Regions from separate parts of the Parashewanella spongiae genome, predicted to be linked through region 2. Evidence: predicted binding sites of a transcription regulator. Region 2 holds the regulator's gene; the other holds the start of a gene.
What was found. The regulator LexA, encoded in region 2, represses DNA repair genes until DNA is damaged. The targets are predictions, from matches to a motif close to TACTGTATNNNNATACAGTA.
Positions count from the first base shown of each region.

Region 1: the regulator LexA is predicted to act here: its motif matches at 10,818-10,837, upstream of dinG (ATP-dependent DNA helicase DinG).

Region 1 covers NZ_CP037952.1:1,590,284-1,606,616, reverse strand. The annotation lists gene E2I05_RS06250 (TonB-dependent receptor domain-containing protein) at 1-916, opposite strand, end outside; gene E2I05_RS06245 (porin) at 1,490-2,695, opposite strand; gene E2I05_RS06240 (DNA polymerase II) at 2,850-5,204, opposite strand; gene E2I05_RS06235 (SidE phosphodiesterase domain-containing protein) at 5,253-10,154, opposite strand; gene dinG (ATP-dependent DNA helicase DinG) at 10,866-12,938, shown strand; gene E2I05_RS06225 (sulfite exporter TauE/SafE family protein) at 13,039-13,812, shown strand; gene E2I05_RS06220 (primosomal replication protein) at 13,803-14,471, shown strand; gene E2I05_RS06215 (DUF2057 domain-containing protein) at 14,480-15,160, shown strand; gene E2I05_RS06210 (hypothetical protein) at 15,186-16,333, opposite strand, start outside.
Region 2 covers NZ_CP037952.1:43,387-59,719, forward strand. The annotation lists gene gorA (glutathione-disulfide reductase) at 1-472, shown strand, start outside; gene E2I05_RS00155 (S8 family peptidase) at 629-1,852, shown strand; gene E2I05_RS00160 (SCO family protein) at 1,892-2,524, opposite strand; gene cyoE (heme o synthase) at 2,592-3,494, opposite strand; gene E2I05_RS00170 (COX15/CtaA family protein) at 3,509-4,489, opposite strand; gene E2I05_RS00175 (hypothetical protein) at 4,489-5,034, opposite strand; gene E2I05_RS00180 (SURF1 family protein) at 5,031-5,873, opposite strand; gene E2I05_RS00185 (DUF2909 domain-containing protein) at 5,791-6,009, shown strand; gene E2I05_RS00190 (cytochrome c oxidase subunit 3) at 6,025-6,897, opposite strand; gene E2I05_RS00195 (cytochrome c oxidase assembly protein) at 6,898-7,467, opposite strand; gene ctaD (cytochrome c oxidase subunit I) at 7,469-9,073, opposite strand; partial or broken gene coxB (cytochrome c oxidase subunit II) at 9,098-10,204, opposite strand; gene E2I05_RS00210 (cell division inhibitor SulA) at 10,783-11,268, opposite strand; gene lexA (transcriptional repressor LexA) at 11,265-11,882, opposite strand; gene plsB (glycerol-3-phosphate 1-O-acyltransferase PlsB) at 12,108-14,561, shown strand; gene E2I05_RS00225 (aromatic amino acid transport family protein) at 14,561-15,808, shown strand; gene E2I05_RS00230 (hypothetical protein) at 16,090-16,333, opposite strand, start outside.

The DNA.
Region 1 (16,333 bases), 1.5 Mb from region 2:
TTACCGGAGCATAATTATAACGGTCATCATTAGTAAATGTATGATAGTTGTTTTCATCTGCATTAGTAATGTTACCGTCAGCATCATAAGTAGGAGCTATTGGGTTAGTTCCATTATATGTGAAGTCATCATTCAATGTCACATTATTATAGTTGTCATTGTCATCGACAAATGTAATACGACCACTTGGTGTACCAGAACTACCTTGTGTATTTCCTGTCCCAAATACTGGCTCCCGAGAAAGACGGCGATCTCCAGCCCAAATAGGTAATGTTTTTACATATGACGCATTGAAATAAACAGAGCCTTTTTCACCTGCTTGACCGATTGATATATCAAATTGATCTTGTTCACCATCACCACGCTCAGAGCCGCCAGTGTAAGCGCTTAGCTCAACACCTTCAAAATCATCACGTGTAATTACGTTTACAACACCAGCGATAGCATCTGAACCATAAACTGCAGCAGCGCCGTCTTTCAGGATATCGATACGCTTAATGATTGTTGATGGGATAGTATTTAAATCAACAGAGCCACCATCTCCTACCCAACGACGACCATTTACTAATACAAGTACGCGCCCTGAACCTAAGTTACGTAAACTTAAACGAGTAGAACCGTCGCCACCGTTGTTACTTTGCGTATTAATCGAAGCAGCGCCAATAGTAAGTTGGTTAATGAAATCACCAACCGATGTCAAACCTGAAGCAAGCAAATCTTCACGTTGAACACTTAATACTGGTTGTGCAGTTTCCAAGTCAGCACGTTGAATTCGTGAACCTGTAACAGCAATACGTTCTACTTTGTCACCTTCTTCAGCAGCAAAAACTGTTGGTGCAGTTGTCAATGCAGCTGTTGCTGCACCACCGATCAGTGCAAATCTTACTGATTTTGCTATCAGATTGTTCTTAAGCATTCTCTATCTCCCTGGGTATAACACTTCTTATAATCTACCGTTCTAAATACTGACGGATAGTTTTTGATTTTTAGCAAAGTAAGGTTATCACTTTGAAAAATTACTGACGCAATAAAATCACATTGGAAACATTTAATCAACATTTATGACAAATTTATTGAACTTTTTGTAAATAATATAAACAGTGTTTTTACTTTTAAATGCCATATGTAGATTAATTAATCTAAAATATATATTAACCATTAAAAAAACAATGAGTTAGATAATATTGATTTTTTTCGTTTATTATTTGAGCGGTAATTAGTTGTTGTTATTTTAAAAAGGAAGCGTGGAAAAAATATAGAGAGGTTTAACTAATTTTATCGGTATGTACGAGTGTATTGATAACTAATTCACAGAATTATTTACAAATGAGTAACATTTGTTCTATAGCTTGTTTCGGACAAAATGAAAAAAGATAGCAAACAGACTGCTATCTTTTAATGAATCACCCCGCCCCAAGGGGCGAGGTATCAATTAGTTAGATAAAGACGTTAGTCCGCCGCAAGCGGCAAGGAATTTACCCTACTGAGATTAAAATTTATATTTCAAACCTACTGCAATTCCACCATCATCATATGGCTCCATTGCAGATTTGTGTGCACCGTTGAAATCACTGAAATCAAATCGTTCTTCGAGATAAATTAAGGTTTGTGGGTCCCACTGAAACTGTAAACTTGCTATGACGTTTTCTCGTAGGAAATTATCTCCTGAATAAGCTTTCTGGTATTCAGTACCAGCATTTAATACATCATACTGCACATAAGCTCTTATATCGTTTTTAAATAAATAGGACACGACAGCTTCAACGCCTTCGCTTTCTGGTAAGATTCTACCTATGTTATCGGTATCATGATAATGACTTTGGCTATAGTTTGCTGCAGCGTATAAACCAACATGTTTCCATTTGCCGTAAACTATTCCTGCACCATAAATATCGTCAATTTCTGAAGTTTGGCCACCATTAACATGGTTCACATCAAACTCACCACGATTGTATCCCGCAGTAATAGTAAAGTCGGGGTTAATGATGTAACGCATACTTACTCCATAAGTATTACCATATTCCACTTCGCTCATGCGGCCGTCATTATCGATTACTATTTTTTGTTGGTTTCGTGTTCCCATTTGTGGAAACGGACTATTCCCGTTGTTTTCATTAATATCAAAACTATCTTTTTTTATCTGCATTTGTAGTGCAATACTTAAATTGTCGTAAACATTCCTATATTGGATAGTCTGTTCGCTGCGCCCTACACCATTTATGCCACCATCTGATAAGAAGGTATTCACGCCAGCCGCGTTCCCATCCCAAACAGCGCCATAATCTGTATCTTTTACGACATCGAACCAAGCTCCCCACTGTTTACCAAAAGTAACAGTACCGTACTTATCATGCTTGAAGCCTACATAGCCTATGCGATTATAAAAAAAGTCACCGTCTAGTTGTTCAACTAAACTGTCACTGTTAAAAACTATCTTACTTTCACCTACAGGGTTTACGCCCCACTCAAACTGCCCTATTACATCCCAACCTGATTCAAGTTTATGGCTAAAGTTTAACCCTACACTGCTACCACCATTTACGAGCTCAGTTTGATCATTCGTGTTAATCACAGATACCCCTAAGGCACCATAACCCGTTACAGAGTTAATATGATCAGAATAAATTGGCATTGCAGAAATAGAAGGAGCAACTAAAATTGTCGCAAGAGTTGTAGCTAAGATCGATACTTTCATAAGTAAGTAAATCCTCTGACGTTTTGACTAATTAATGAAGCTCAGTAAAACGTCCGATGTTTATACTTAATTCATAGAGATGCCATTCTTATATCAAAACTATAGATTTACTCCCAACTTATGTAATTAAACATTGTTCATATTTTCACTATGATTATAACAAATTCAATTGGTTGGATAGTACATTTGTCAATGATTCTCCCGCAGCTGCAAAAACAGGTTCTGCGATTGGCTTTAGTTGCTTATCTACGTAATATTGGTAATCGATCTCGGCAGTTTTTAATTGTAACGCTTGGGGGCCAAGTACTGTGATTAAGTAATCAATCCTTGTACCTCGTTTACGATAAGCCTCATCACCTGTCTCTGTTAATAACGATTGCGCCACTTTTACATGAGGTGATGCCTTTGCTGAGTATTTGTCTAAATCACGAGATAACTTCTTTGAAAACAACAACTCATAATCAAGCTTCCCCATTCTTAATAGAGATATTTGCTCACTTAAAAACTCACTTAAAGGACGTCCTTCAAATAGTCGTGTATAAAGTTCAAATTGCACACGCTTAGCAAGTTTGCTCCAATCATTACGTACATTTTCCATCCCTTTAAAGATCAATTCTATTTGCTGCTGCTCATTGCGAAAAGTGCCTACATACCGCTTTTTACTGCCTAACTCAGACCCTCTTAATGTCGGCATGAAGAATTGTTCATAAAGTCTTTCGAACTCAAGCTCTAAAAAACACTCTAAGTTATAGGTTTTTTTTAATTCTTGATTCCAGTTCCGATTGATTATGCTCACCAAATCATGTCCTTTTTGTTTGGCTTCATTTTCATTGATTGAATCACCTATCCATATAAAGGTTGAATCTGTATCACCATAGATAACTTGGCAGCCTTCATTTTCAATCCATTTTTGTGTTTGTTTCATGATTTGATGGCCACGCATGGTGATTGAACTTGCTAATTTTGCATCATGGAATACACAGCCTGTTGAGCCAAGTACACCGTAAAGTGAATTCATTATAATTTTAATGGCTTGAGATAAAGGTGCATCGCCAGATTTTTTTGCTAGCTCCCTTTTTGATGTTAATTCAGCAATTAATGAGGGGAGTATAGGGTTTTCACGAGCAAATCGAGCGCCAAGGAATCCATCGACACTCTTTTGATCATCTACGGTTAATAAACCTTCAATCAACCCCTTGGGATCAATCAAAAAAGTTCGAATAATTGATGGGTAAAGGCTCTTAAAGTCCAGAAGTATCACATTTTTATATAAACCGGGCACCGAATCCATAACGTATCCACCCGGACTTTCTAACCCATTACTTGCTGGTGATCCTGGTGCGACATAACCATGTCGATGTAAATGTGGTAAATATAAGTTATTGAAGGCAGCAATCGAAGCTCCTACACGACCGAACTCTAGTCCTGTTAACCGAGATCGAGCAATAGCAAAGTCCAACAGTTTAGTTTTTTCAAAAATATCCCAAACTAATCGACAATCGGTAATATTGTAATGCGCTAAAGATAATTTATCATTTTCAAACATTTCATTAATTTTAGTGCCACGCCCTTTTACGTTGTCAATGGCTTTACCTTCGTCCAATAACTCACGTGAAACATTTTCAAGAGAAAAACTTTCGAAAGAATAAAAAGCGGCTTTTAACCAATCGATACCATCAAGCACAACCCTTCCTGGCAGTGATAGCGTTTCAGGACGATATTTCCCATCAACCTTCCAGCTCAGTAATTGCTGATTTCTTCCAAGTGTTAATGGAATATGATGAAACTCAGCCCGTTTAGACAATAATGCAAGATCAAACACCACAACAGCCCAACCAATAATGACGTCGGGATCGTAATTTTTAAACCATTCAATAAGCGCAAATATCAATGCTTGTTCGTCAGCCACCCAAAATACGTAATCTGGACTGTTATTCTCAGATTCACCAACCATTATGACTTTTCGATAGCCGTCAGCATAAAGCCCTACTGAGTAAATTTCATTAAACGGGCTACACTCAAAATCTAAAGATATGCATTTAGGTTTTAAATTGATGGTGGAGGCTTTTCTTGCTTTAGTTGCTATAAAACTTTTCGAGCCATCGTCGCTTTTTTGAGAGAAATCGCCTAAAAATTCAGCATCAAAATGAACAAACCTTTCTATTAAAAACCTATTCTCAGGCTTTATATCTGCTTCGTATAATGGAATAGAAAGATCTAATGCAAGCCTCTGCATTGTTTTAAAACTTTGACGATTAAAAAAATATAAAACTGAAACAGGTTGTTTTTCAAAATTAGTTAATTGAAGGGGTTTTATTTGGTGAATAAGGTTTTTGGATATATTTTTGAGCTTACTAGAGTCACTGGTTAGACAAAAGCACATCCAACATTTGTTATCAACAACGACTCTAACCGCCCCATCATTTGTTAGAATATAATATTCAAGCAAACTATGTGAGCCCTGAGTTAAACACCTTCTTGTTAATATCAAGCCTTTGAGAACTTTCATTTAATCCCTGAGGGTGACAAAACACACATTTTATACCATTCGTACCAATTAACTATGCTTTAAATTTGATTTGTATTTTTCCCAGCATAAATCTAAAAATTGTGTATCTAAGTGTTTATATCTTTCTCCTTTTGCTTTTTGGGTTTCACGATAATTCATTGCAATAAGTTTATATCTATTATCTCCCCCTACAAGCCTTTCACTTTGTTCATCTCGCATAACATTAAATATGAAAGTGTATATTAACTGACTATCAAAATGTAACGTTTCAAGTCGAGCCGCTATTTTTACTGAAAGTTGAGGGGCGTAAATGACTTTAAAAAACATATCTATTCTTTCATTAAAATCCTGAAGACTCCTTTCTTTGTCTTCCATATAAATGCAAAGGTAATCCATTATGTACTCAAACTTCTCCTTTTTACTCAATATGTCTAGAGCGCATAAATCCAGAAATCCTTGAGGAAATAATTTCATGTGTTTTAAATGATGTAGCTCTATCTTCTCACTATCTACTTGTCGCAGTAACTTTATGAGCTCAAAATCTTTAAAATTAGTCAATATAACTTTTGCAGCCCTACATTCCGTAGTGTTCGGTGCCAAATTAAATTTTATCTTAAAAGAATATGCTAATCTTTTTTCAATTATTTTACTTGGATAATAAGAGGGATTAGTTTTAATCTCGTTAAGGACTCTTCTTTGGACTACTGAATTCCATGCTTCATGGTCAGTAAACAAGCCTATACGTTCCATCATCTCAATCTTTTCAACTGAATAATCTGCTTCCACAAATTTAAGATATCGATATTGTCGCAAAGAACTGAACTGCGACTTAACACCTAGGGCTCTAGTCAACCGAGTAAATAAATTAACTTTAGGCGCTTTGGCGTACTCCCTAAAGTCTGGAGATTCACCAAGTAAGATGGTGTGTTGCAGTAACCTCACACTATGTATGGATCTTTCATCATCACTTGAGCAAAAATCGATTTTGTCGAAAGTAAAAAATGACTGCTGAATTGTCCTAATATCCATTTTAGTTTCATAAAAATCACAGTCTACAAATGTACAATTATCAAACTCTAAATTTCTTAAGTCAGTACCTCTAAAATTACACTGTTCAAATTTTAGGTTACGGACTGTAATTACACTTTTATTTAACTCACTATCAATAAAAATACATTTAATAAGGCTGCACTGCACGAACAAGGTTGCCGCAAATTGGGCTGTTGTCAATTTACATTTATATAATTCAGCTTGTAATAATTTATTTCCTAGCACTTTTTGAGTTAAATCAAGCTCTTTTAATTCAAGAGTTTTGATTCCAGTGAAATTAAGTTGCTCAAAAAAACTTGCCAAAGGCCTTCCATCAGACCAATTAACCAATTGATCAGGTAAGGTATTATGCCCTTGTTCTCTATCCCTTAGTACGTGATTATTTACATCTATCATCGACGATTCAGATAGTGCTTGGACTTCTTCAAAATTGATAAATGGTAAAATGGTTTCATTATGTTCAAATTTTGTCATACCTTTGAACGTTACAGCGCTTGGCTTATAACTTTCTTTGTGCCGATTAAGCACACCACATTGGGTTGCGGTATAATGGAAAACAATGATGTCTGTTCTGAGTAAAGTTGAGGGTTTAATTTTAAAACAACACATCCCCTTTGTGCTTTCATCGTGTGGGCATAACTTCATAAAAACAAAGTTTGCTCCTTCAGAGCTGGACTTGGGAAATGTTGAACTGACAAATTTTAGCTGTCCGATCCTTAACCTTTCAATTCGAGACAACAGGTTCTCTCCTGAATGGAAAATATTCAATATCGTTTGCTGTGGGAAATTCCTATATAATTTATAGTTATGAAGAATCATACAACTATCACCCTCAGCTTTTTTTACTGAATCAGTTTCTGGTCGATAAAAGACCCACTCCCCATTCATTACAGCATGATTCTCTTGCCAATTTAGCTCACGAGTTAAGCCCGTACGCCTTTGCAGCCAACACTCACGATTAATATTTTCATGATGTTCAAACTTTTCTTCTAATTCAACCCCATAACATTGCGCTATTGAATCTAAGTATTGGTTTTGGATAGACAATTTAGTCTGACGCGCATCCGATACACCGATCAATTCTAATCCTTTAAACAAAGAGGCTACATCTTCATATTTTTCCCCATTTACGGTTAACTTAACGACTCCATGTAAAGCTTGCGAATTTGCAGCTGTATCTCCAAAAAACTGTATTGCCAGCGATTTACTTTGCTCCCCATTAATTGGGAGTTCCAAATTAACACTGAGAAACTTATCATGCTCTACCGCAATTTTTGTTTCGTTTTCCCACGCCCTGTAATAACGAAAGTCTCTTGATTTAAATTGAGTTTTGGGATCAAATTCTGCAGTTAGTACCCTAGAAGGGAATATTCTTGGCAACACTTTAATTATATTTATATGAGGTTTTATCTGTAATACATCACCATTTTTACAAGTTAAAAAGTCGTTTAAAATCGTTTCAATTTCTTCAAATTGTCGAAGAAAAATGCTTATTTCTTGCACTTCTGGTAGCCGCGAGCTTTTAAACAATCTTTGACATTCACTTTTTAACCATGCAATTTGCTCTAATGTATCTAAAATGCTGCATCGGATTTGATTTGTCATTTCCGGGGAGTCTTGCAACCATTCGACGGTATTATTTATTTTGTTTAATGGATGTTGCAGTTCAATCGGCAAGCCTAAGCGTTCGGCAAGTTGGTGTGTGGCCTCTGGTGTGAGCCTTAGCCAACACGCCGTTTTAGGCTGGAGTTGAGCATCGTAATATTGATAAAATTTTGCTTGATGATTTTTGATTTCATCAGAATCAAGAGGAATAGAATATCCTCGAACGCCACTTGCTTTTATTGCACCATATTCGGCAGGGGTTAACGGTAACTTGCAAGCTGAAGGGAATACTCGTCCTAAATAAGCGATTCTTTCCATCACAACCCGTTTTAGGCGCATTAAATCGTAAGGTTTATCAGGCCCAAATCGTTCAATAAGTAGTAATAACTCATCAATTGGCAAGTTGAGCAATTGAGCCGCTGCTTTACAAATTTCCTTTTCAGGAATGGTCTTTAGTAATTCAGCCGTTTTATGCAAAAATTCCGGAGGTATCGCAACACCAAGCTTTTCAGCGCTCAACGAATTTGGATTTAACAGTCCATTAAGTTCGAAAACAGTTGATCCAAAGCACCCTACTTTTCTCTCCATTTTTGAGGGAAAACCGTATTCTCCACTTGCCTCCCAATCAGGCAACAATACTTGTCCAGTCTTTGATACCCAGCACTGGTCTGTTTTATCAATAAAAGCCGTAGGATTTCCAAGCACCGACGCAACCAAATATATTTTTGCCAGTTCTGGTTTTGTTATCTCATTAAACTGCTTTTTTCGAAAATTGCTTTCATCAACCTTTTCTCCCGCTAAATAATAGCGACCGTTGTCCTGATACAGTCGCATATCAGGAACTAAAATCCCCATGACATTGGCAAGTTTGCCCATTAGTAAGGTGTTTTTTGCCGATTCTATATTGATAACTTCACTGACATCATGTTGACTCGACAGTGGCTTACATGTGACAACTGTTTTTGAAATATCCTCAGAAAAACCTCCGGTACTTTGAACCAATAAACCAAATAAAGTTGGCATTGTTTCTCTTAACAATTTTAGTTGAAAGTGCAAAACGTTATCAGCGAATTCCAGTTCTTGTTTAGGGGGGGATGTTAACGGATTAAGACAGCTTTTAAGATGATGAAACTTGAGTCCAGATGTATCAATATCACAACCTTGCTTCCCTTCTTGAGCTTGAATAAAGCATTGTATACAATCAAGAATTTTAAATATTTCTTTAAGTTTATTTTTATCTGAGCTGTATTTTTTTACTGTATTCAGTTGGTTAAAATAGAACTTTTTGCTACATCGCATAATTTCCAAACAGTCTGCATCGTGCACTAATTGGGCGTCGAAGTTTTTATTTACTTTATATTCATCATCTTTACCAATAATAGCGTTTTTATAATTAGCACTTAGCTCAGCACTGCAGCCAATAGCAAGTAAATGATCTTCACAGTTTTCGCCACTTTTTTTCTCCCATACAGGGGTGTCTTTACCTTCCCCTTTACGCCCAGAGTCATGTAACAATGCCGCTTTCATTAATAATGGAATATTTTCTCTCGGGTAATTAATGGCTTGTTGTTCGCCAAACTCAGCCCTTAAAGCAATCAATATAGGGATCCACATTGCCGCTCTAGCTCCATGAACTGCGCCATGAATTGGTCTAGCTATTTCTCCAACTGATAGGTTTTGCCCAGAAACAGGTTGATATAGAAACCGACGCATGAGAATTTGGCATTCTTCAAAAAATGATCCATTCAGTATTAGTTGTGACTCAGTATTTACTCTCGAACGCGCTACGGATTGTGGTTTTGCGACAATGCCAGAGGAAGCTGGTCTAACTATATCTGAACTGATTTCTATGTACTCTTTACCATCACTAGTAATTTCTTGTATTGAATAAATTTTTCCATTTTTGGTAGAGTCTTTGGTCACTACATTCAATTCACAATCAGCATGTATATTTAAGCTTTTAATTAACCAAGGTTTTTTTTCATCATTAATTAATAAATAAACTTTAAAGCAAGAAAGTGGATTAGGTTTTTGTACGCTGTAGTATCCCTCATGTATTACTTGAAAGCTTACTCCTTCAATTGATGGTAATTGATTGAGCCACTGTTCAAGATCTGAGACGTTTTTTATTAATGAGAGTGATGATATTTCATGTTCAATATCAACTAATTTTTCAGCTTGAAAATATCGGCTTAACTTAACAACATTTTCATCTTCAATTCTTCCAACATTGCATTGCGCCATTGGTTGCATTTCAATGTCTATTGATGGTTTCGTCGCTGAACTCGGAAGCATTTAAACACTACAAACAGTTATTAAAAACATACTGTACTGTATACAAATGGTGCGAATAATTCCCGTTAAATAATCTTCATAAACACCATGATTTGTGTTTATACCAATTACTGCTTAACTCAGAGCTATGTATGTGCTCAACGTGCAATCGAAATTGGTGAAAACATAGTTATCTACGTTGAGATAATTTTGTGAAGTATTCTTTATAAACCAAAGTGTGCGCATACAAGCTCCCGAAGGGCAAGGCTAAAGATTTCCATTACTGCGTTGCACGTTCTTGAATTGTCCCGACAAAAGCACGAAGTGCGTTGAACGCCAGCTTTGTATGGCGGCCGTAGGGAATATAGTACTTCGAGCTTGTGCCTTGCACTGAAACCCTTTAAGGATCGAGCGATTTAGAAAGTACCAATCTTTGTCATACTAGCGAAGGCTGGTATCCAGTGACTTTTATAGAAAAAAGCAAAGGCACTCGACTACCGACATACAAAACTGTCGTTACTTCGTTTCCAGTCTACACTGGACTGACGAGAACTCATCGGTATACTTTCTTCCGTAACTTTCCTTAGCTCATGCTGAGTGAGAGATTAATTACTGTAATTGGTATTAGTTATTAACATTTTGACATTGTTAACACTGGAATATTTTGTACACCCACTCCGTTAAGCCTGTTATTATATACAGCTATACTCTATGCCATGATACCGACTTTTTATGCTTGCTGACAAAGTTAAAACTCAAATCCGCGCTATTTATAAAGACATAGCAGCAGCTTTACCTAATTTTGTGTCTCGCCGAGAGCAAAATTATATGGTGGCTGAGATTTCAAAAACCTTGGCTGGTGAGTATGACAAACATCGTCGGATCGTTGTTGTTGAAGCAGGTACAGGCATTGGCAAGTCGTTATCCTATTTATTAGGTACCATTCCACTAGGTTTGGTACAAAAGAAAAAAGTCGTCATTGCTACGGCAACCGTGGCCCTTCAAGAACAGCTTTTGCATAAGGATTTGCCATTCTTTTTAGCTCAGTCAGAACTAAATTTTAAATTTGGCTTAGTAAAAGGTAGGCAGCGATATGTATGCTTATCAAAATTAGAAATGATGATTGGCTCTGATTCTGGTGCTCAAGTTGCGATGTGGCAAACAAAACCAGATCAAAGCCAAATCGATTTGCTACAAAGCTTACTTAAAGATTTTCATGAAGGTAAATGGAATGGTGAAATAGACACCCTCACGAAACCAATCCCTGACCATCTATGGCAACAAATATCTTCCGATAAACACTCATGCCATCGTCAAGTAGCTGCCCACAGATTATGCCCTTTTCATGGCGCACGTGATGAAATGGATACGTGGGATGTACTGATAGTAAACCACAGTTTATTGTTTGCTGATTTAGAATTGGGTGGCGGTGTTATTTTGCCTGATCCTGAAGAAGCTTATTATGTCATTGATGAAGCACATCACCTTCCCCTTGTTGCTCGTGACTTTTCCAGTGCCCAAGCCACGTTAAGGGGCACCATAGATTGGTTAGAAAAACTGAATAAAACGGTTTCCAAATTACAAAATCAAATTAAAAGCGATCAGATAATTAGTCCTGCACAAAACATCATGGATCATATTTCTGAAATGGTCAGCGCCTCTAATTTGGTTGCTCAATTTCTTGACACACAACTCAAGCAATTCGATAACCCTGAATCTCGCTGGCGCTTCGAACACGGCAAAATCCCTCAAAGTTTGGTGATCCCAGCTGAAAATCTCACGTCATCCTCAAATTCAGCAGTCAAACAGTTAGGGAAAATTCAGTCTATTTTGAGTGAAGCAATAAAAGATGGTGATATTCCTAAACATCAAGCCGAGCAACTCGTGACTGAAGCAGGGTTTATGCTTCAACGATTAGAAAATACAGCCAAACTTTGGAAGTCTATAGCGAAAGAGGACAGCGCAAAAGGCGCTCCTTCTGCTAGATGGATTGAGCTATTAACAGGAAAGCAAACTGATTATCTATTGCAAGCTTCTCCCATCGAAGTTGGATTTATGCTTGAGCACATGTTGTGGCAAAAAGCGGCAGGTGTTGTGCTCTGTAGTGCAACACTCAGGGCCTTAAATAAATTTGACCATTTTTGCCATCAAGTTGGATTATCCTTGCAAGATGGTAGTCGCTATTTAGCGCTTCAATCACCTTTTGATTATGAGAATAACGGCACCTTATTTATTCCACATATGAAGACTGAACCCACTCACGATTTATTCACTGAAGAGCTTGCTGAAAAAATAATTAAACTTATCGAAGGTGAAATGGCCACATTAGTGCTATTTGCATCTTATTGGCAAATGGATAAAACCCTTGAGCTTGTAGAATCAAAAGTTAAAGTCCCTATACTGGTTCAAGGTACACAGCCTCGGCAACAGTTATTAAAGACTCATACTGAACGTTGTGATGATCAGCTACCAAGTGTGATATTTGGTACTGGTAGCTTTTCAGAAGGTTTAGATTTACCCGGTGACTATTTAACCAACCTTATAGTGACTAAATTGCCTTTCGCGGTACCAACCTCACCAGTTGAACAAGCTCACGCTGAATATATAAAACTCAAAGGTGGTAATCCCTTCATGCAGCTCACCGTACCTGACGCTTCGAGAAAGCTAATACAAAGTTGTGGTCGATTACTGCGTAAGGAACAAGATTATGGACGAGTCGCTATTTTGGATAGGCGTCTAATAACCAAACGATATGGTAAATCACTAATTGATGCATTACCGCCCTTTCGCAAAGTCATTGAATAATGCAGTCGAACCAATTTATGTTTAAAATGAATTAACGAATCTTTTAAAATTTAAACGGATCATTTCATTCAATGAAGCGAATTGCACTTTCTAGAAGTAAATGCTTATGTTGTTAGAAACAAGTCAGTGGCTCAGTTTACTCACTGTCGGTGTCAGTGCTGGGTTTATCGATGCTGTAGTCGGAGGAGGTGGATTGCTGTCTATACCGGCGTTATTATCGATGGGTATCCCTCCTCATATGGCACTTGGCACAAACAAATTAGCCGCTTGCTTCAGTTCTTTTACGTCAGCGATGACTTACTTCAGACAACAATTTTTTTCACCAACCCTTTGGTACCATTGCGCAATAGCGACCTTTTTAGGTGCAGTACTTGGCAGCACTATTGTTTTAATGATAGATAATGACTGGTTAGTTAAGATGTTGCCCATTATGATCATTGCTGTTGCGCTTTATACAGCATTAAATCCGAACGCCATTGGCTGTAAAAACACTCAAGTACCACAATCTAAACCCAACAAACTTTATCAATGGTTAACAGGTTTTTTCTGGGGAGGATATGATGGTTTTGCGGGACCTGGCATTGGTGCGTTTTGGACAATTTCATCCTCTAAGCTTTTTCAATTACCTCTTCTCAATAGTTGTGCTCTTGCTCGTTCCATGACTTTGATCAGTAATTTGACGGCATTACTGATATTTTTATTTCAGAGTAAGGTCAATTTTACCATCGGGTTAGCCATGGGTATGTTCATGATGTTAGGATCTTTTATTGGCGCTCATTTCGCTATTCGATTTGGCTCACCTTTTATAAAACCTATCTTTATCTGTGTCGTGATCATTATGTCGATACATCTTGCATGGAGTGCATGGTTTTGAGACTCACCGAATCTTTAAGTCTATTAAAACGTCACTTAGAAAAGCTAGAACAAGAAGTTTTACAGCACGACTCAGCCCTAGCAAAAGGTCAAAAAACACTTCTACAAAACGTTGACCGTTTCAATGAGAGTTTATTTATCCAAACAGGTGCTCAATTGGGCCCTTGTATTAACCAGATAAGAAAAGGCATTACGCAGTTAGAAAAAAGAATTAAAGTTGGTTTAACCACCGAGGTAATCGAAACAAGTTGTTTGCGTATTCAAGATCAGTTTTCAGCTGTTAAGCGTGCATTAAATACGACCGACCTCAACTTAAAATCAGTTCGTCAACAAAAAGCCAGTGCACGCGCTCGTTACCTTTCACGCCAGAAAAAAAACCACCAAAAAAGTGGTTTTGAATGGATTGCCAGTAACGTCATGCAAAGTAGCCATCAACTGTACGAAGAACTCAATAAACATTTAAATTGGGTATCAAAATTTGAGCAGAGAATACATGAATTAGATTTAAAATTAGAAAGCTGCTTAAGCCGTGACAAACTAAAATTACAAAATGAAATACTCTCCATGCATAAACGGCTTGGGAAATGTCGTCAAGCCATTAGTTATATTGAAGAGCGTATTCAAATGCTTGAACGACCTAATTACAAAAATAATCGCTAGGAAACAAAATGACTAAACTCACTAAAGTAATTATTCCAATGTTCACTGTGTTCATGAGTTCATTTAGCAGCTTTGCTGCTCAGCTCAGCATTCCTGATTCCTTTGAGTTTCTAGCTGCAGATGGAACTACAATTAAGTCTGGCTTATTTAGCCGAACATCAAGCATTCCGTTAACTAATGGAATGCACAATATTGCTCTTAGATATAATGAACTCATTGTCGATGACTTTTCAGACAGCCATAAATTTGTAAAATCCGCTCCATTTATAATCAGCATTTTCATTGATGGTGATGATTTATTCCAACTTAAAAGCGATAGTGATCTCATTTCAAATGATCCTGAGCGTTATGCACAAAAACCCAAGATTGTCATTAGCCGAAATGACGGTGAAACTCAATATAAAATAACGCAAATTCAAGTTAAAGAAAGTGGTTTTTTATCTCAAGTTGTTCACGGTAGTACCCATCAAAATTTTAGAGATTTCATCGCTCAAAAAACGCGATTATCAAGCCCAAACGAATCATCTATTGTTCACTCTACGAAAGCATCCACATCTAAGCACATCGTAACAACAGACAGTGAAACCGTTCAGGCAAAAAAAATGTTGGAATACTGGTGGCAGCAGGCTGATAAAAAAACAAAAGAAGCATTTTTAGAGTGGGCTTCTAGCACCACAGAGCAAGAATAAATGCTCGAATAACCAGTCAATAAAATTAAGCCACTCTTTTTGCCATTTTTTGCGTCTGTGCCTTTAACTTATCAATAGTTGCAGAGACATCTGGAGGTAACTGAGATAGCAAAGCTAAAGCATTTTCCTTAAATCTATTGGCTTTGGCTATTTCACTTTTATACTTATTTAATTCAAGTGCAATTCTACGCATACGTAGCTCGTTACATTTTCTAATGTAGGTTTCTCGAGTTCGGCTAAACCCTTGCACGATTTGCAAATCATAGACTTGCTCAGAAGCGAGATCTCTTGAAAGAAGCGCTAAATCACTTTGAAGTTTTACATCTTCTAGCTCCTCATTTTCATGTTCTTTTTGCTCTTTTGCAATACCTTCACAAAGCGGGTTAAGCAACTTTTTGGCTTCTTCTATCCCCTTGCCTACTTCTCCCGTCTTAGGAAATGCTGAACCTGCTGAAAGCAATAAATGCAGCCCTGTTGAAAGCCTTTTGGCCCACTTCAAGGAATTAGCTTCACTCATACTCGTCTTGCTTAATAACCTGTAAAATGCATTTCCTGCACCATCGGTCTTTAGTGGTAATTCAGGTCGACCATGAACTTTATTTTGCCACTCTTGATAAGCCGCTATCGCATCTGAAAATGCTAATACTGAATTACCCGTCATCAAGACCAGTAACAGTCCACCCGTTCCGCCAGACAAGGTTGTTACTGCAATAGCTCCACCAATACCAAGTAATGAAAAAAACCCTTTTAAGCACTTTCCGATAAATACTCTTTTGGCTGCGCGAATTTCATATTGTTTTAAATCTTCTATTGATTTTTTTGCCGTTTCAACTGCGGTTTGCGATGTTTTCAAAATATTATCCGCTATCTCATCATTAGCAGGTTCCAACTTTACTTTTGAAGGTGTGAATGGACTTAAAGTGGCTGTAGGCTGTTTACTCACTGCTTTAATTTCAGATGCTTTTTTTAATTCATCAAACTCTGAAATGAACGATTGATATTGCTTAGGTAACTCAGATACAGCGGTCTCAAGTTGCTGATTAAACATTTTTACTTTTGCAAACTCTTGAGCTTTAGCTCTTTGCTGCTTTCTTGCTTCTAATGTTCTACTCTCTAGCTTTTCTGAAAGCACTTGATTCGCTTCCCCCCTTAATTCATTCAATTTAAAAATAT
Region 2 (16,333 bases):
CAAAGGCATTTATTGTGTAGGCGATATTATGGCTGGTGGGGTTGAGTTAACTCCTGTTGCTGTAAAAGCAGGGCGGTTATTGTCGGAGCGATTATTTAACGGGATGACAAATGCGAAAATGGATTACACCGTGATCCCAACGGTTGTGTTCAGTCACCCACCCATTGGCACCATGGGATTAACTGAGCCGGAAGCCAAAGCACAGTATGGTGAAGACAAAGTTAAAGTTTATTCGTCTACATTTACATCAATGTATACTGCAGTAACGGCACATCGTCAGCCGTGTAAAATGAAGCTGATTTGTGCTGGAGAGAACGAAGTGGTTGTCGGTATTCATGGTATTGGTTTTGCCATGGATGAAATTCTACAAGGATTTGGCGTTGCGATGAAAATGGGCGCCACCAAGGCCGATTTTGACGCTGTAGTAGCGATACACCCTACAGGCGCTGAGGAATTTGTGACACTTCGTTGATAAACCAAATATTGAAAGCGACACACCTCGAGTTTAGTCGCTTTCGGTTATTATCTAGTCGATTTAGCTCTTTGTATCATGTTTGTTAATGTCGAATACTGTACCGCTTAAACCACTCTAATGGTATTTGGAGTAACGGTTATCGGAGGTTAAGACATGTATAAATGTAGTTCCCTTTATCTCATTGGAGCAATCGGTATTTTTCCACTGAGCATGATGGCAATGGAAAGCCAGCAAGCAATAAACCAATCAACATTATATCCACCCAATCATGATCAGTATATTGTGGTGTTGAAGTCGGATACTCAGCCAATGCTGGTGACGCTCAAAGATAAGCGAAATTATGTCAATCAACAATCTGAAATATTGAAGCAAGCGTTAAATATTGACGTCATAGAGCAATACTCAAGTTCGATTTCAGCATTGCTGGTGCAAGCCGATGACGCTCAGCTTGCGCTGCTGAAGAAAAACCCTATTGTCGATTATGTCGAGCGTAACCTAGAAGTGTCTGTGGGGCCCGTTATCGATAACCTTGACCTTGATGAGGGGAGTACTCAGACAGACGTAGATTGGGGATTAGACCGAATCGATCAACGAGATTTACCGCTGGATAATCAATACGATTATCAATATGACGGTACAGGTGTGACCGCGTACATTATTGATTCAGGCTTGACGGTAAATCATGAGGAGTTTGGTGGACGAGCGAGTGGTTATAACGAAATGTCTGAAGCTGACTGCAAAGGGCATGGTACGCATGTGGCTGGGATCATTGGTAGTAAAACCTACGGTGTCGCTAAGAATGTGAAGCTTGTCGGGCTTAAAGTGCTCAATTGTGCTGGAAAAGGCCGTATATCTGAAATTATTCATGCCATCGACTGGGTTGCTGGACATGGAGTTAGACCAAGTGTTGTTAACCTCAGCCTTGGTAGTAGCCCTTCAAGGGCGGAAGATGCAGCAATTAAAGCATTAGTACATGCGGGTATTCAAGCGATTGTCGCCGCAGGTAATGATAATAAAAATGCCTGCCAGTATAGTCCAGGAAGAGAAGTTCATGCGTTTACAGTAGGTGCGACCACTTATAAAGACAATCGAGCAAGCTTTTCAAATTATGGAGAGTGTGTGAACATTTTTGCACCGGGCTACAAAATTACTTCGACTTACAAAGGTGAGTCAAATACGGCTACGGCAATAATGAATGGCACATCAATGGCGTCACCTTTCGTCACTGGGGTGGCGGTTTTATATTTACAAGAAGATCCACAGTTAACACCAAAAGAGTTGCGGGAAACACTGCTTAATCGTGCGAGCGTAAACAAAATTGGTTATTTGCCGAGAAATACACCCAATAAGCTTGTATATTCCTTACCGAGTGAATAACGAAATGATAAGCAGCCAGTACAAAGGCTGCTTAATATATCAACCTAACTTGTTAATCAATTGATGAATGTCAGCGATCAAATTTTTATTTTTTATTTGAGGCACTTTTCCAACTTCACCTGAAGGTTTTATGATGGCAACACGCTCACCTTTAGGCGAAACAAGTGTCATTGAGGCGCTATGATCAACGACATAATCATCCCCATCACCGACCATGGCATACGCCATCCCTAAATTACGTGTGATTGGCAGCAGTTGTTTATGCTCTCCAGTTACGGCAATGAACTCTTTGTTAAAGAAAGCCGTATAGTCACGCAATTTTTTAGTTGAGTCTCGTTTAGGATCAACAGAAATAAACACAATTTGGAACGGTGCCTCTGCTTTTAATTTTGGGTATGCCGCCGCTAATTTAGTCATGGCTGTTGGGCAAACGTCAGGGCAAGAAGTATACCCAGCAAAAAACAATGTCCATTTACCTTGAAGGCGGCTGTTATCAAAAACCTTTCCGTATTGATCAGTAAGTTGAAAAGCGCGTAACGGTGTTTTTTGGGGATATTCAAAGCTCGTGGTTAAAACTAAAGGCGTAGACTTTTTTTGGTATTGAATTGCCCACGCCGCGCCTAACCCCGCGATAAGAGTCGCAGCTAACCCCAAGGTGATGACTTTTTTCATGTGCTTAACTCCACAAAATAATATGATAGCAATTACAGGAATTAATCTCTTATACCAATTACAGCAATTAACTCCATAAATAATGGTCGACAAGCAAGACCATAAACAATGCCATTAAGTGATAAATTGAGAACTTAAATACCTGCATGGCAAGGCCTGGCTTGTCAGCGTATTTTAGCTGCCAAGCTTTAAAAAGGAACATACAGCTGAGCACGGTTGAGCCGATTAAATAAATAGGGCCTGACATGCCGACAATAACAGGCAGTAAGCACGCTAAACCCAATAACAAGGTATAAAGTAAAATACAGGTTTTGGTAAATTCAATACCATGGGTGACGGGCAACATTGGAATATCTACTTTGGCATACTCCTTCTCACGGTGTATGGCGAGTGCCCAGAAGTGGGGTGGTGTCCATGTAAAGATGATAATCACCAAAAGTAAGGCATTACCATGAAACTCATTCGTAATCGCCGTCCAGCCTAATAATGGTGGCATGGCACCCGCTAAGCCACCAATGACAATGTTTTGTGAGGTAGCGCGTTTTAGATAAGCGGTATAAACCACGGCATAACCCAATAAGCTTGCAAAAGTTAGCCAAGCCGTTAGTGGATTGACCAGAACATAGAGCGTAATAAACCCAAGTGCGCCTATGACTAGGGCAAAAGTTAACGCTCTGGTTACTGAAACGCGACCTTTAGGCAGAGGGCGATTATAGGTGCGTGCCATGATGCCATCAATACGACGATCAATAAGGTGATTCATTGCGGCAGCCGATCCTGCCATTAAGCCGATACCGGCCATACCAAATATCATGGGTTGCAGTGGAATTGCGCCGGGAAGTGCTAGGCACATTCCGACTAATACCGTCAGCAGCATTAATGCGACCACTTTGGGTTTTGTCATTTCCAAATAGTCGCGCCAATAAAGGTTTAAGCGGACTTGGGAGCTCATTGCTATTGGTTTATTCATGTTCCAATCCCTTTTCATGCTTTGCGCCAAATGGCGAAATTAATGTAAACCAAAGACAGTAACAACAAGGCCGCACCGCCATTGTGGGCGACGGCTACTGGTAGAGGTAAATGGTAAACGATATTACTGATACCCAGTGTAAGTTGAACGACAAGCAGCAGTAACATGATGATGGCGCTATTTCGGATTAACTCCGTGCGAGAACGTAATAGCTTAACCGCTAAAATGACAAGTAAAATGCTTGTGATGATTGCGCCAATTCGGTGGCTGACGTGAATCGTCATCCGAGTCGCATAATCTAATACCCCATATTCAAAGCTTAAATGCTCGCCTTGAAAAGGAGAAAATGCGTTGGCTATTTTTAAATTGTTAATCCAGTCACCTTGGCAAAAAGGTAAGGTGGTGCAAGCCATCGCGGCATAATTTGATGACGTCCACCCACCTAAAATAATTTGAAGGACTAAAACAATCAGTGCCGCTAGAGCCAGTCCTGAATATTGACGAGCATGGGCATCACCACCGTACAAATTGAGTGGCTTAATTCGTAGGTACAAAATAAACAGTAATGAAATTAAACTAAATCCGCCGAGTAAATGAGACATGACCACTACAGGCATCAATTTCATGGTGACGGTCCACATGCCCAGTAAAGCCTGAAAAATTATCAAAGCGGCAATAAAACTGGGCAAAAATTTAGGCGCATTCTGTTTTCTTAAACAATAAATGAGAATGCCTAATACCATTAACCCTAAAATACCCGCAAGATAACGATGGATCATCTCAAGCCATGCTTTTTCAGGTTCTATCTCGGCGTTAGGAAAATGGGTTTCGACTTTTTCAAGTTCATGGGCTTGGGAAGGCACTTTTAAGTGTCCATAACAACCGGGCCAATCGGGGCAGCCAAGACCTGCATCAGCGAGGCGAGTATAAGCCCCCATTAAAATGACGATAAAGGCAAAGACAATGGTCAGTTTTAATATGTGAGTTAATTTCATCAGCCAACCCTTGATAATTTAAGCATTTTTCGAAGATCATTCATCATAGCTTTACCTTGCAGCAATAATTGTTGCTGATCGCTCTGCATCGGATAACGGGTCACAAGCTTTCCAATTGGGTCGACAATAATGATTTGTTGCTGTTGCAGCTCTTGTTGTAGCGCTTTACTGGCTTTTGCTGTTTCAAATTGATAATCAGCAAGGGCTGTTAAGTCACTGTTCGGCTGCGTGGCAATCAGCGGGATGACACGATCTTGTTCACGACCAAGGGCGAGGTAAGTTTGGTGTAAAAGATACAATTGTTGTTTGCAATTTTGCTCACATTGAGTCGGTAATAAATACACCAGTTGCCATTTCTCTGGATTGGGATTTTCCATCAACAAATTTTGATAACTGAGATTTTCAGGCAACAGTTCACCCTTATTGGTTGCCGCACCTTGATACCAGTTCATATTGAGAACTAATTTAGCGGCAATGACGGGGATCAAAAATACCGCAGCCAACATAAATAATATTTTTGTGTTCTTCTTTTTCGGGGAGTTCATCCGTGCTCCTTTATTGTTATTTTTTTACGGTGAGTGTAGAAAACAAATAATCCAATGAATAACAGCGCGCTAGCCATTGAAAACCATTGCACGGCATAACCAAAATGTTTATCCGATGAAAGCGGTAGAGGTTGCCACGGCTTACCAAGGGGTTGATGGTTTTGGTCATAAACCACCGTTTCAGGCTGTAACACCAGCGGTGCTAATGGGTGATTAATATAGTGAGATAACTGCTGAATGTTGAGATTCTGAATTCTTGTAGGGTTTCCTGATTCAGCAAAAAGATCATGGCTAAGTGGATTGATCTGTCGTTGATAAACTCGGCCAGATAATGATTCTGTATGAGTAAAAGGTTGTAAGCTTGGTAAAGTGCTGCGCTGTGCGGTTACTGGGATAAAACCTAACTCAACCAACAACCATGGTTGGTCTACAGAGATCTGCATGACTTGGTAGGCAAGGTAACCAACACGGTTCTTGAATGTTTGATTATCTAAAAAAATGATAGGAGTATCAGTTGGACTGACTTGTACGGATAAATTAAATCCAGTTAACGACTGTTGTGTTGAGTTGATTAGAATTTCGTTGTAACTGAGGGGCGCTTGTTGTTGTCTAAGTTGCAGTTGTTGCTCCATGGTTTGTTTTTCATTGCCACGTTCTAATTGCCAAAACCCAAGCTTGATTAAAAAACAAAATAAAGACAGAGTAAGTAGACAACCTAAAACATTGCGATTAAACAATCGATTACGAGGAGATCCGATGGATACCTTACTGCTGTTTAAACTAGTATTAGTACTTCTACTGCTTTTCATCATTTTTAATTTAGGTCGAGCCCTAGTCATTATGGTCAAAAGTGATAATAAACATCCCATGAGCCATTATTTAGGCCGTAGGGTGTTAATCTCAGCATTAGTGGTTGTAGCGTTAATTTTGGCTATTGGATTTGGGTGGCTTCACCCAAATCCAACGCCGTTTTAAAAGTTATCTATCCAACTACAAGATATAAACAAAAACAAACAGGCATAGCCAAACTACGTCGACAAAATGCCAGTACCAGCTACCTGCCTGAAATCCAAAATGGTTTTCAGGTGTGAAGTGGCCTTTTAATACTCGGAAAAACAACACGATTAAGAAGACTGTACCCAGCGTGACGTGCATTCCGTGGAAGCCAGTCAACATGAAGAAGGTATTGCCATAAACACCAGATTGCAGCGTGAGCCCCATTTCGGTGTAGGCATGGGTATATTCTTCGACTTGTAGGAAGAGGAAAACAATACCTAAAACAATGGTTAGACCTAACCATATTTTCAGCGCAGTACGTTTGCTCTTTTCTAAACTCGTGTGGGCAAAATGAAGTGTCACGGATGACACTAACAGGATGAGGGTGTTTGCCAGTGGCAGTCCTGTCCAAGCCATCGCTTCAGTTTTGGTTCCATCAGGTGTGGTGATTAGCGGCCAAACGGCTTCAAATGTTGGCCATAACACTTCATGTGTCATGGCATTGTTTGATGCACCGCCGAGCCAGGGAACGGAAAAAATGCGAATGAAAAACAATGCGCCAAAAAACGCACCGAAAAACATTACTTCAGAGAAAATAAACCAGCTCATTCCTTGGCGGAATGAACGGTCCATCTGATCTGAATACAAGCCGCTCATGGATTCGCTGATAACCGTGCGAAACCAGCCGAAAACCATATATAAAATGGTCGCAACGCCTGCTAATAACGTATAAAAACCCCAACTCGAGTCAGTATCGAGTTGAGCAATAAAATGTCCAGCACCAAAGGCGATTAAAAATAATCCGATGGCGCCGACAATGGGCCAGGCACTTTGCGCTGGCACATAATAACTTTGATGTGTGCTCATTTAGCTTGCTCCTTGCGCTTTCTCTAATGCCGCTCCTAAGGTTTTACCTGTGATGTCATAGAGAGTGTAAGAGAGTGTCAAAGTAGTAATGGATTCAGGCAGTTCTGGATCCACGAAAAAAACCAGAGGTAAGTCAGCTTTCGTATTGGGTTCGAGCGGTTGTTGGGTAAAACAAAAACACTCAGTCTTGTGAAAATAAATCGCGGCTTGCCCGGGAGAGACTGACGGTATCGCTTGCGCAATCATCCTAGTATTAGAAGTATTGTTAGCAAAAAATACTGTGTGTACCAGCTCGCCGGGGTGCACCTTTATTTGGTTTATCGTGGGGCCAAAATCCCACGACATACCCGGTGCGGTTTGCGCGACAAACTCCACATTGATGGTGCGAGTTTTATCAACAACTTGCTGTTGATCATACGATTTAGCTATGGTGTTGGTTTTGCCGTTAATGCCGAGTTGTTTGCACATGACGTCGTACAAAGGCACAAGGGCAAACCCAAACCCGAACATGGCAATGGAGCCGAAGGCTAACCAGTAGATCAGCTTTTTGTTGGATTTGGGTGCGGTCATATTACTTAATCTCCGGTGGTGTGGTGAATGAGTGATAAGGTGCTGGGCTTGGGATAGTCCATTCTAAACCTTCTGCACCATCCCACGGCTTTGCAGCCGCTTTTTCACCACCACGAATGCACTTGATCACTAACACTAAGAAAATCAATTGAGATAAACCAAAGGCAAAACCGCCGATAGAAACAATCTCATTAATATTGGCAAACTGAATGTTGTAATCAGGAATACGACGCGGCATGCCTGCTAAACCTAAAAAGTGCATTGGGAAAAACAGCACATTCACTGATATCACCGAGCACCAAAAGTGCCACTTGGCCAATGTGTCGCTGTACATATATCCGGTCCATTTCGGCAGCCAATAATAGGTGGCGGCCATAATGGAGAATACAGCACCTGTCACAAGTACATAATGGAAATGGGCGACGACAAAGTAAGTGTCATGGTATTGGAAGTCCGCGGGAGTGATAGCCAGCATTAAGCCAGAAAATCCCCCAAATGTGAACAGCACGATAAAGGCAATGGCAAACAGCATTGGTGGTTCAAAGGACAGTGAGCCACGCCACATGGTGGCTATCCAATTGAATACTTTTACCCCAGTTGGGATGGCAATCAACATGGTGCAATACATGAAAAAGAGCTCTGCGACCACCGGCATACCAGTCGTAAACATGTGATGTGCCCACACTAAGAAGGACAAAATCGCAATGCTTGATGTGGCATACACCATTGAGGCATAACCAAACAGTTTTTTACGACTGAAGGCCGGAACAATGGCTGAGATAATACCGAAAGCTGGTAAAATCATGATGTACACTTCAGGGTGACCGAAGAACCAGAAAATATGCTGGAACATGACAGGATCGCCACCACCTGCAGCATCAAAAAAGCTCGTTCCGAAGTATTTATCAGTGAGAACCATGGTGACAGCGCCAGCCAAAACAGGCATTACTGCAATCAACAAGAAAGCGGTAATTAGCCACGTCCACACAAACAATGGCAGCTTCATCCATGTCATACCTGGTGCACGCATATTCACGATGGTAACTACCACGTTGATGGCTCCCATAATGGAGCTTATCCCCATGATATGGATTGCAAATACGAATAGGGCGGTACTATCACCACTGTAGGTAGTTGATAATGGAGCGTAGAATGTCCAACCGAAGTTCGGGCCGCCACCTTCCATGAATAAAGAGCTCAAGAGGATTAAAAACGCGAAGGGTAAAATCCAAAAGCTCCAGTTATTCATTCTTGGCAGTGCCATGTCGGGTGCGCCAATCATCATCGGAATAAGCCAGTTTGCTAAGCCGGTAAAAGCTGGCATCACAGCGCCAAAGACCATGATAAGACCATGAACCGTGGTCATCTGGTTGAAGAAGTTAGGTTCAACCAATTGTAAACCCGGTTCAAAAAGCTCAGCACGGATCACCATTGCCATGGCACCGCCGGTCAAAAACATAATGAAGCTTAGCCACAAATATAAGGTACCGATATCTTTATGGTTTGTCGTCAAAATCCAACGCATAATGCCTTTGGGTTGCTCGTGATGATCATGATCATCATGGACAGTGACGTCGTCATTGGTTTGAGGGTTTAATGTTGTCATCGTTATCCCTTACTGTCCTTGGTTACTAACATCAACGGCTTGAACCACATCGCCAGTGTCATTACCCCAAGCATTTCGCTCGTAAGTAACTACAGCAGCAATTTCTTCAGCCGTCAGCTGTTTCTCAAATGATTGCATCGCTGTCCCAGTGACTCCGTGCTTCACGACACTAATGTGATGCTCTACTGGACCAATGACAACAGGGCTTGCTCTAAGATGTGGGAAAACGCCAGGAAGCCCCATTCCATTAGGTTGGTGACAAGCGGCACAATGTGCCATATACACTTGCTCACCTTTAGCAAACAGCTCATCTTTAGTCAGCGTCTTTGATAAAGAAGCTTTTGCGGTTTCAGCCGCTTGAGCGACAGCTTGTTTTTGAGATGTTAACCAAGTATCAAAGGCTTCTGGGGATACAGCTTTTACCACGATAGGCATAAATCCATGATCTTTGCCACATAGCTCAGCGCATTGACCGCGAAAGGTGCCTTCTTCATCGATCCGTGCCCATGCCTCATTAATGAAACCGGGGTTGGCGTCTTTTTTGACGGCAAAAGCGGGCATCCACCATGAATGAATCACATCATCGGAGGTCACCAAAAAGCGGATCTTTTTATTGGTAGGCAGCACTAAAGGCTTATCTACTTCTTTGAGGTAAAATTCACCCTTGGCGGCTTGATTTTCTATTTGTTCTCTCGGCGTAGAAAGAACACTATAAAAACCAACGCCTTCATTGAAGTAATCGTAATGCCATTTCCACTGAGACCCGGTAATTTTAATGGTTAGATCCGCATCACTTGGATCCTCCATATCAATCAGAGTCTTGGTGGCAGGAATAGCCATTCCGATTAGGATTAAAAAGGGAATAACAGTCCAAAGAATTTCCACTTTTGTACTTTCGTGAAAATTAGCGGCAACCGCCCCTTTGGATTTACGATGTTTGAACATGGCATAAAACATAATACCAAAGACAACCACCCCAATCGCGCAACAAATATAAAATATTGTCATATGGAGGTGATAGACCTCATGACTAATTCTTGTTACTCCCTGCGTCATATTTAAGGGCGTATCTGTTGCCCAGACGGATGGCGCATACACTGCAGCCAATAAACAATACAACAATTGCTTCACTAGACGTCTCCTCTGCCGATTGCGAAAAGCAACTACAAAGAAAAGTCACACAGGAATACTCTGCTCTATGTAAACTCTTCAGTTCCCTAAAAAGCTTGATATCAAAGTGCCATTGTGGTGAGTTCACTTCAAATTAATACAAAGACTGCTGCTACAAGCGTCAGCAATTATTTCACTATCAGTGTATCAATTTGATATTGCTTGTTATTACGACTTCCGGTGTTAACCACACGTGCGCTTAATTCTGAATTATCATTTTTGAAACCAATCATGAATGTGACTGTTTTAATCACAGGGAACCAACAAGCTCCTAAATGATCGTAAAACAAGACTGATCGGTCGTACTTCAGCTTTAACTGGGTTTTTCTTTAAGACATTTGTCTTGATTTTAAAAGACGATAATCGCCTTGCAGTAACAAGGAAATAAATTATTACTGGAGCCTACATTACTTGCTGGTCAGAGATTGATCAAGATCATGTTTTAGCTAATTTACTGAAAAAATAACCGAATTATGCTCGGTTAAGTCATTGTTTATGGTAAAGAGCGTGAGTTTTTAAGGGGTGTAGGGTTTTGTTTATCAATGAACAGCATTGATAAATTGTTTTTGCCAAGCGTCAATATCTAGTGTTTTTGAGGACGTTTTAGGTTGAGTTTGCAAAATAATGCCAATGGCTTTTGCACTTTTATTCACCAGTTCAAGTCGGCGGTTATCTTTTGCATCTAACTCTGCTGCCCAACAAATGACAGCACTATTGGTTCCACTTGTGAGTGCTTTTTCCATGGCCCACAGTGATTCGACATCGTCTCTAGCGTGGACTAACAAAACCTTATTCATTGACACGCCTGCTTGGGAAAGGATCGACTTATAATCGATTGAAGGCGGGTTAATTAATACAATCCAACGACCTAATTTACTCAATTGAGCCATTTTGCTACTGAGTTGAATTAATTCATCAATACCGGAAGTATCAGAACTCATGGTACTTACGGTTTGAGGCTGATTTGTGGTTGTAGCGGTCTGCCAAATACCGGGGTGATGAAGCGGAATGGCGCTCGATATCATAACCAAGCTCCGTTACGGATAACCCCAACCGCTAATCCTTCAATGGTTAATTGCTGATGAGTAAGATCGACTTTTATTGGTTGGTAGTCATCATTTTCGGCATGTAAATATACGACCTTGCCTTTTTTCTCGAAACGTTTAACCGTAACGTCATCTTCAACTCTGGCCACAACAACTTGACCATTCACCGCTTGCTGCTGTTTATGCACGGCCAGTAAGTCGCCTTCAAGGATGCCAATGTTTTTCATACTGTCGCCACGGACGCGTAATAAAAAGTCAGCGGCAGGACGAAACATGGTGGCATCAACTTGGTAATGCTGCTCAACATGTTGTTCGGCTAATATAGGTTCTCCGGCCGCGACTTGGCCGATAAGTGGCAAACCTAGATCGGGCTCTGTAATTTCTTGAGTGAGTCGTAAGCCGCGAGATGTACCAGCGAGTATTTCAATATAACCTTTTTTGGCCAGTGCTTTTAGATGCTCTTCAGCGGCATTGGCACTTTTAAAGCCAAGACGACGGGCGATTTCAGCGCGAGTCGGAGGCATACCGGTTTCAATAATATTGCACTTGATGAGCTCAAGGATTTCAGACTGTCTTGGAGTCAGTGGTCTCATAATTTCGCCTGTTTGTCTATACAGTTACTGGTATTATATACAGTAACTACCTTTGTGCAAGTCTTAATCAATAATACATATTTAACTGTAGGTTTGGTTCACTCCGATAATAATTTGGTATGAAGTAGTGATCAGCTACCGAATTAAGGCTTACTTATGAATTTTGTGGTTAAGTTTGTTATCCTAGCCCACAGTCTTTTGTGATCTTAGAATTAAATTAGCATTATGGGTAAACATAACTCTTGGTTTTTTAAGTTGCTGCGCTTATTGCAGAAATGGTTCGTTCATAGTGTCATCGTTCCTCAAAACCCATTTTCAGATTTGAATCTTCAAGCGGATAAGCCGGTTGTGTATGTCATGAAAACTGAGTCGGTCAGTGATATCGCGGTGCTCAGTCAAACCGCTCAGGAACTTGGTTTACCGAGTCCTTACGATAGTATTAGGATTGCTGGTACAACATTGCCCCGAGTTGTATGTCTTGAGTCTGCCAAACCGCTATTTCGGAACAAGCCTTCGAGCAATCGTTTCTTAATTCCCTTTCAGAATCTTCTAAAGTTTCATCAGCAAGACGCTGAACTCGATATTCAATTGTTACCGGTAAGCGTGTATTGGGGACGTGTGCCGGGTAAAGAGCAAGACACCATGAAAGCGGCGGTATTAGAGCGTGAAAGTCCGACATGGTTGCGTAAATGCTTAATGATTTTGTTTTTAGGTCGGCATAATTTTATTCAATTTTCAAACACAGTATCTTTGGCTGATATGGCAAAGCAGCATGGCACCGACCAAGCTATTGCACACAAACTTTCGCGCGTTGCTCGAGTACATTTCCGTCGTCAGCGTAAGGTAATGACGGGCCCTGATTTACCAAATCGTCAAACCTTGTTTAGGCAGTTATTAAAATCTCCGACCATTGTGAAAGCTATTGCGGAAGAGGCCAACAGTAAGAAAATTACTGAAGAACAAGCGAAGAAAAAAGCAGAGTCGTATCTGAATGAGATTGCAGCCAATTACTCGGATAGTTTAGTGCGAATTGCCGAACGCTTTTTAACTTGGTTATGGAACAAATTATATAAAGGCATCAATATCAAGGGCGCGGAGTCTGTTCGTAAACTGCATCATGATGGTCACGAAATTGTGTATGTCCCCTGTCATCGCAGTCATATGGATTATCTGCTTTTATCTTACATTTTATATTATCAAGGTATGGTGCCGCCACACATCGCTGCGGGGATTAATTTAAACTTTTGGCCAGCAGGCCCGATGTTTAGAAAAGGTGGCGCGTTTTTTATCCGCCGTAGTTTTCGTGGTAATAAGCTTTACACCGCGGTGTTTCGTAGTTATCTAGATCAATTGTTTACTAAGGGCTATTCCGTCGAATACTTTACCGAAGGCGGCCGCTCTCGTACGGGGCGTTTATTAGCACCTAAAACTGGTATGTTGGCGATGACCATTAACAGCGTGTTGCGTGGCATTGAGCGTCCGGTCACTTTAGTACCAGTTTATCTTGGTTATGATCATGTGATGGAAGTGTCGACTTATCACAAAGAGTTAAGTGGTAAGAAAAAACAGAAAGAATCCGTATGGCAGGTATTTAGCGCCCTACGTAAACTCGGCAACTTTGGTCAAGGTTATGTTAATTTTGGTGAGCCAATTAATATTCAGCAGTATTTATCTGCCAACGCCCCCCAATGGCGTGAAGAAATGGCTCTTGATACGGAGCAAAAACCTAAGTGGCTTACGCCTGTGGTGAATGGACTGGCTAATCAAGTCATGACGGGGATAAATGGAGCTGCCGCCGCAAGTTCAGTCACGCTTATTAGTTTGATCTTACTGGCCGCCAAGCAAAATTCGTTAGAAAGACCCATGCTCGAAAAGCAACTGGCTTTATATTTAAAATTATTGGTTACTGTGCCGTACACTGAATTCACTTCAGTACCTGAAGGTGATGCTAAGTTACTGCTAGAGCAAGGGCTAGAGCTTAATAAATTCACTATTGAATCGGATCCTCTGGGTGACATTATTTCTTTGGATGAGAAACAAGCCCGTAATATGACCTATTACCGCAACAATATCGTTCACTTGTTGATATTGCCATCTCTTATTGCTCGTTGCATTTTGCGTTTAGAATCTTGTTGTTTTGATAAAGTTTATCGAGTGATTCAACAACAATATCCACTGCTGCAAGCAGAGCTTTATCTTCAAATTGAATCTCTTGATGTGTATGTTCAAAACATGATTAATTTGTTTATAGAGCAGCAGTTAATCACCACGTCACAACAAGGCGATACTGAGCACTTAGTGATCCAATCTGATGGAGCTAGCCAACTCGAATTGTTGGCAGAAACCACCAGCGAAATGCAACAACGATACGCCATTATCTTTAACTTATTAGCACTTCAACCCGATATTGAACGCGCTGATTTAGAGCGTGAAAGCCATCAGCTTGCTAAACATATAGGCTCGCTGCATGGTATTGCCGCTCCTGAGTTCTACGATAAAAAACTGTATGCCACCCTTACTGTCAAACTGAAGGACATGGGGTTGTTAGGCCAACAGCAACAAGCGCAAGTGGATGATATTGGGCAACAATTAAACCAGTTGCTTGATCCCTCTTTAAAACAAACACTGATTAACGGTGTGCATCAAACGCAGCGTGTAGAACAAGGACTATTAAATTAATGCCAATATCTGAAAAGGGAATTCAAAAGAAACAATCGATCATTGGCGGCGCAATGATTGTCGCTGGAACGGCTGTTGGGGCGGGGATGTTTTCGCTGCCTGTGGTTGGCTCTGGGATGTGGTTTAGCTATTCAGTGTTGATGTTAATTGGTGTTTGGTTGTTTATGGTGTTGGGTGGCCTGCTGTTATTGGAAGCGAACCTGCATTATGAAGCTGGGGTCAGCTTTGATAGTTTAGCTAAAAATATTCTTGGAAAGTTCTGGCGAGTCGTCAACGGTATCTCCATTGCTTTTTTGATGTATGTATTAACCTATGCGTACGTCAGCGGCGGAGGTTCGATAGTGGATCTCAGCTTCCAAGAAGCAGGTCTTCATTTGCCAGCAGAATGGTCAGGCTTGTTATTTTCTGTGGTATTGGCAAGTTTTGTGATTGTGGGCACGAAGCAAGTGAGCCGGATCTCGACCATTATGCTCGGTGGGATGATCCTGTGCTTTTTCTTCGCGACCAGTAATTTGTTATGGGAAATTGATCCTGTAAACTTATGGTTGCCTAATACTGACTCACATTATGCACCTTATATGCTCGCTGCTTTGCCAATTGGTTTAGCCAGTTTTGGTTATCAGGGTGTTATTCCAAGTTTAGTCAAACATTATGATAAGTCCGCGTCACAAGTCATTAAAGCGATTTTAGTGGGCACTTTGCTTGCGTTAATCATCTACATTAGCTGGCTAGTGGTCACTATGGGCAATATTCAGCGTAATGATTTCATTAATATTATTAATATGGGCGGCAACATGGGGGCAATGGTAGGAGCATTGACCGATGTTGTTGACAGTAATCTATTATCTAAGCTGCTCACACTATTTGCTAATTTAGCGGTTGCTTCGTCATTCTTAGGGGTAAGTTTAGGGCTGTTTGATTACCTTGCTGATCTGTTTGGTTTTGATAATTCATGGGGTGGAAGAATAAAAACAGGGCTCATTACTTTTGTTCCTCCAACTGTTTTAGGAGTGTTCTACCCCAATGGATTTATTTTAGCGATAGGGTTTGCGGCATTAGCTGGTGCGATTTCTGTGGCAATAACACCAGCATTAATGGCGTTAAAAGTGCGTAAACTTTTTCCGAATAGTGTCACTTTTAAAACACCGGGTGGGGCAACAGTAGCATGGCTAGTGTTGATCTATGGGGTGGTGATAATGGTTTGCCACATATTAAAGATGCTTGGGCTCTTACCTGTCTATGGCTAAATGACTGGGGGCTCAGCCTAAATAATGTGAAGATATAAGGAGAAAGTTCCGTTGTTTTAAAAAGTTAGGAACATGTAAAGGTAATATGTCCATTTAGTTCTTTCTAAATGATGTTAGCTAAAATTTCAAATTCAAAAAAATGCCAGATTTTGTTGTTTTAACCGAAATGGCGACTAAGTGGTTTTAAAGGTGAAAACCATTTACAGGTATCCTTATTTGTTCGCTTACAGAAAATCAATAAGTTAAAAAACTAACATCAATTAGGCTGAACACCCAAATGACTAGTTAAAGTTGCAGTTTTTCAACGTTTGTTTAATTGCAGCTTTTCCTTTTAACAAGTTGAAAGTAAGAACAACTGGTTTATTATTTCCATCAAGCAATCTAAATCTTACAACGCTTCCCTTAGTCATCTGTCTCAGCAAGCCAGCCCAATTTGTCCAATGACTACTTCTGTGAGCCGTTAATCCTTGTTGAGAATTAATGCCTACAAGCTCAACGCCAGGGTTTTTATCAACTTTTCCAAAA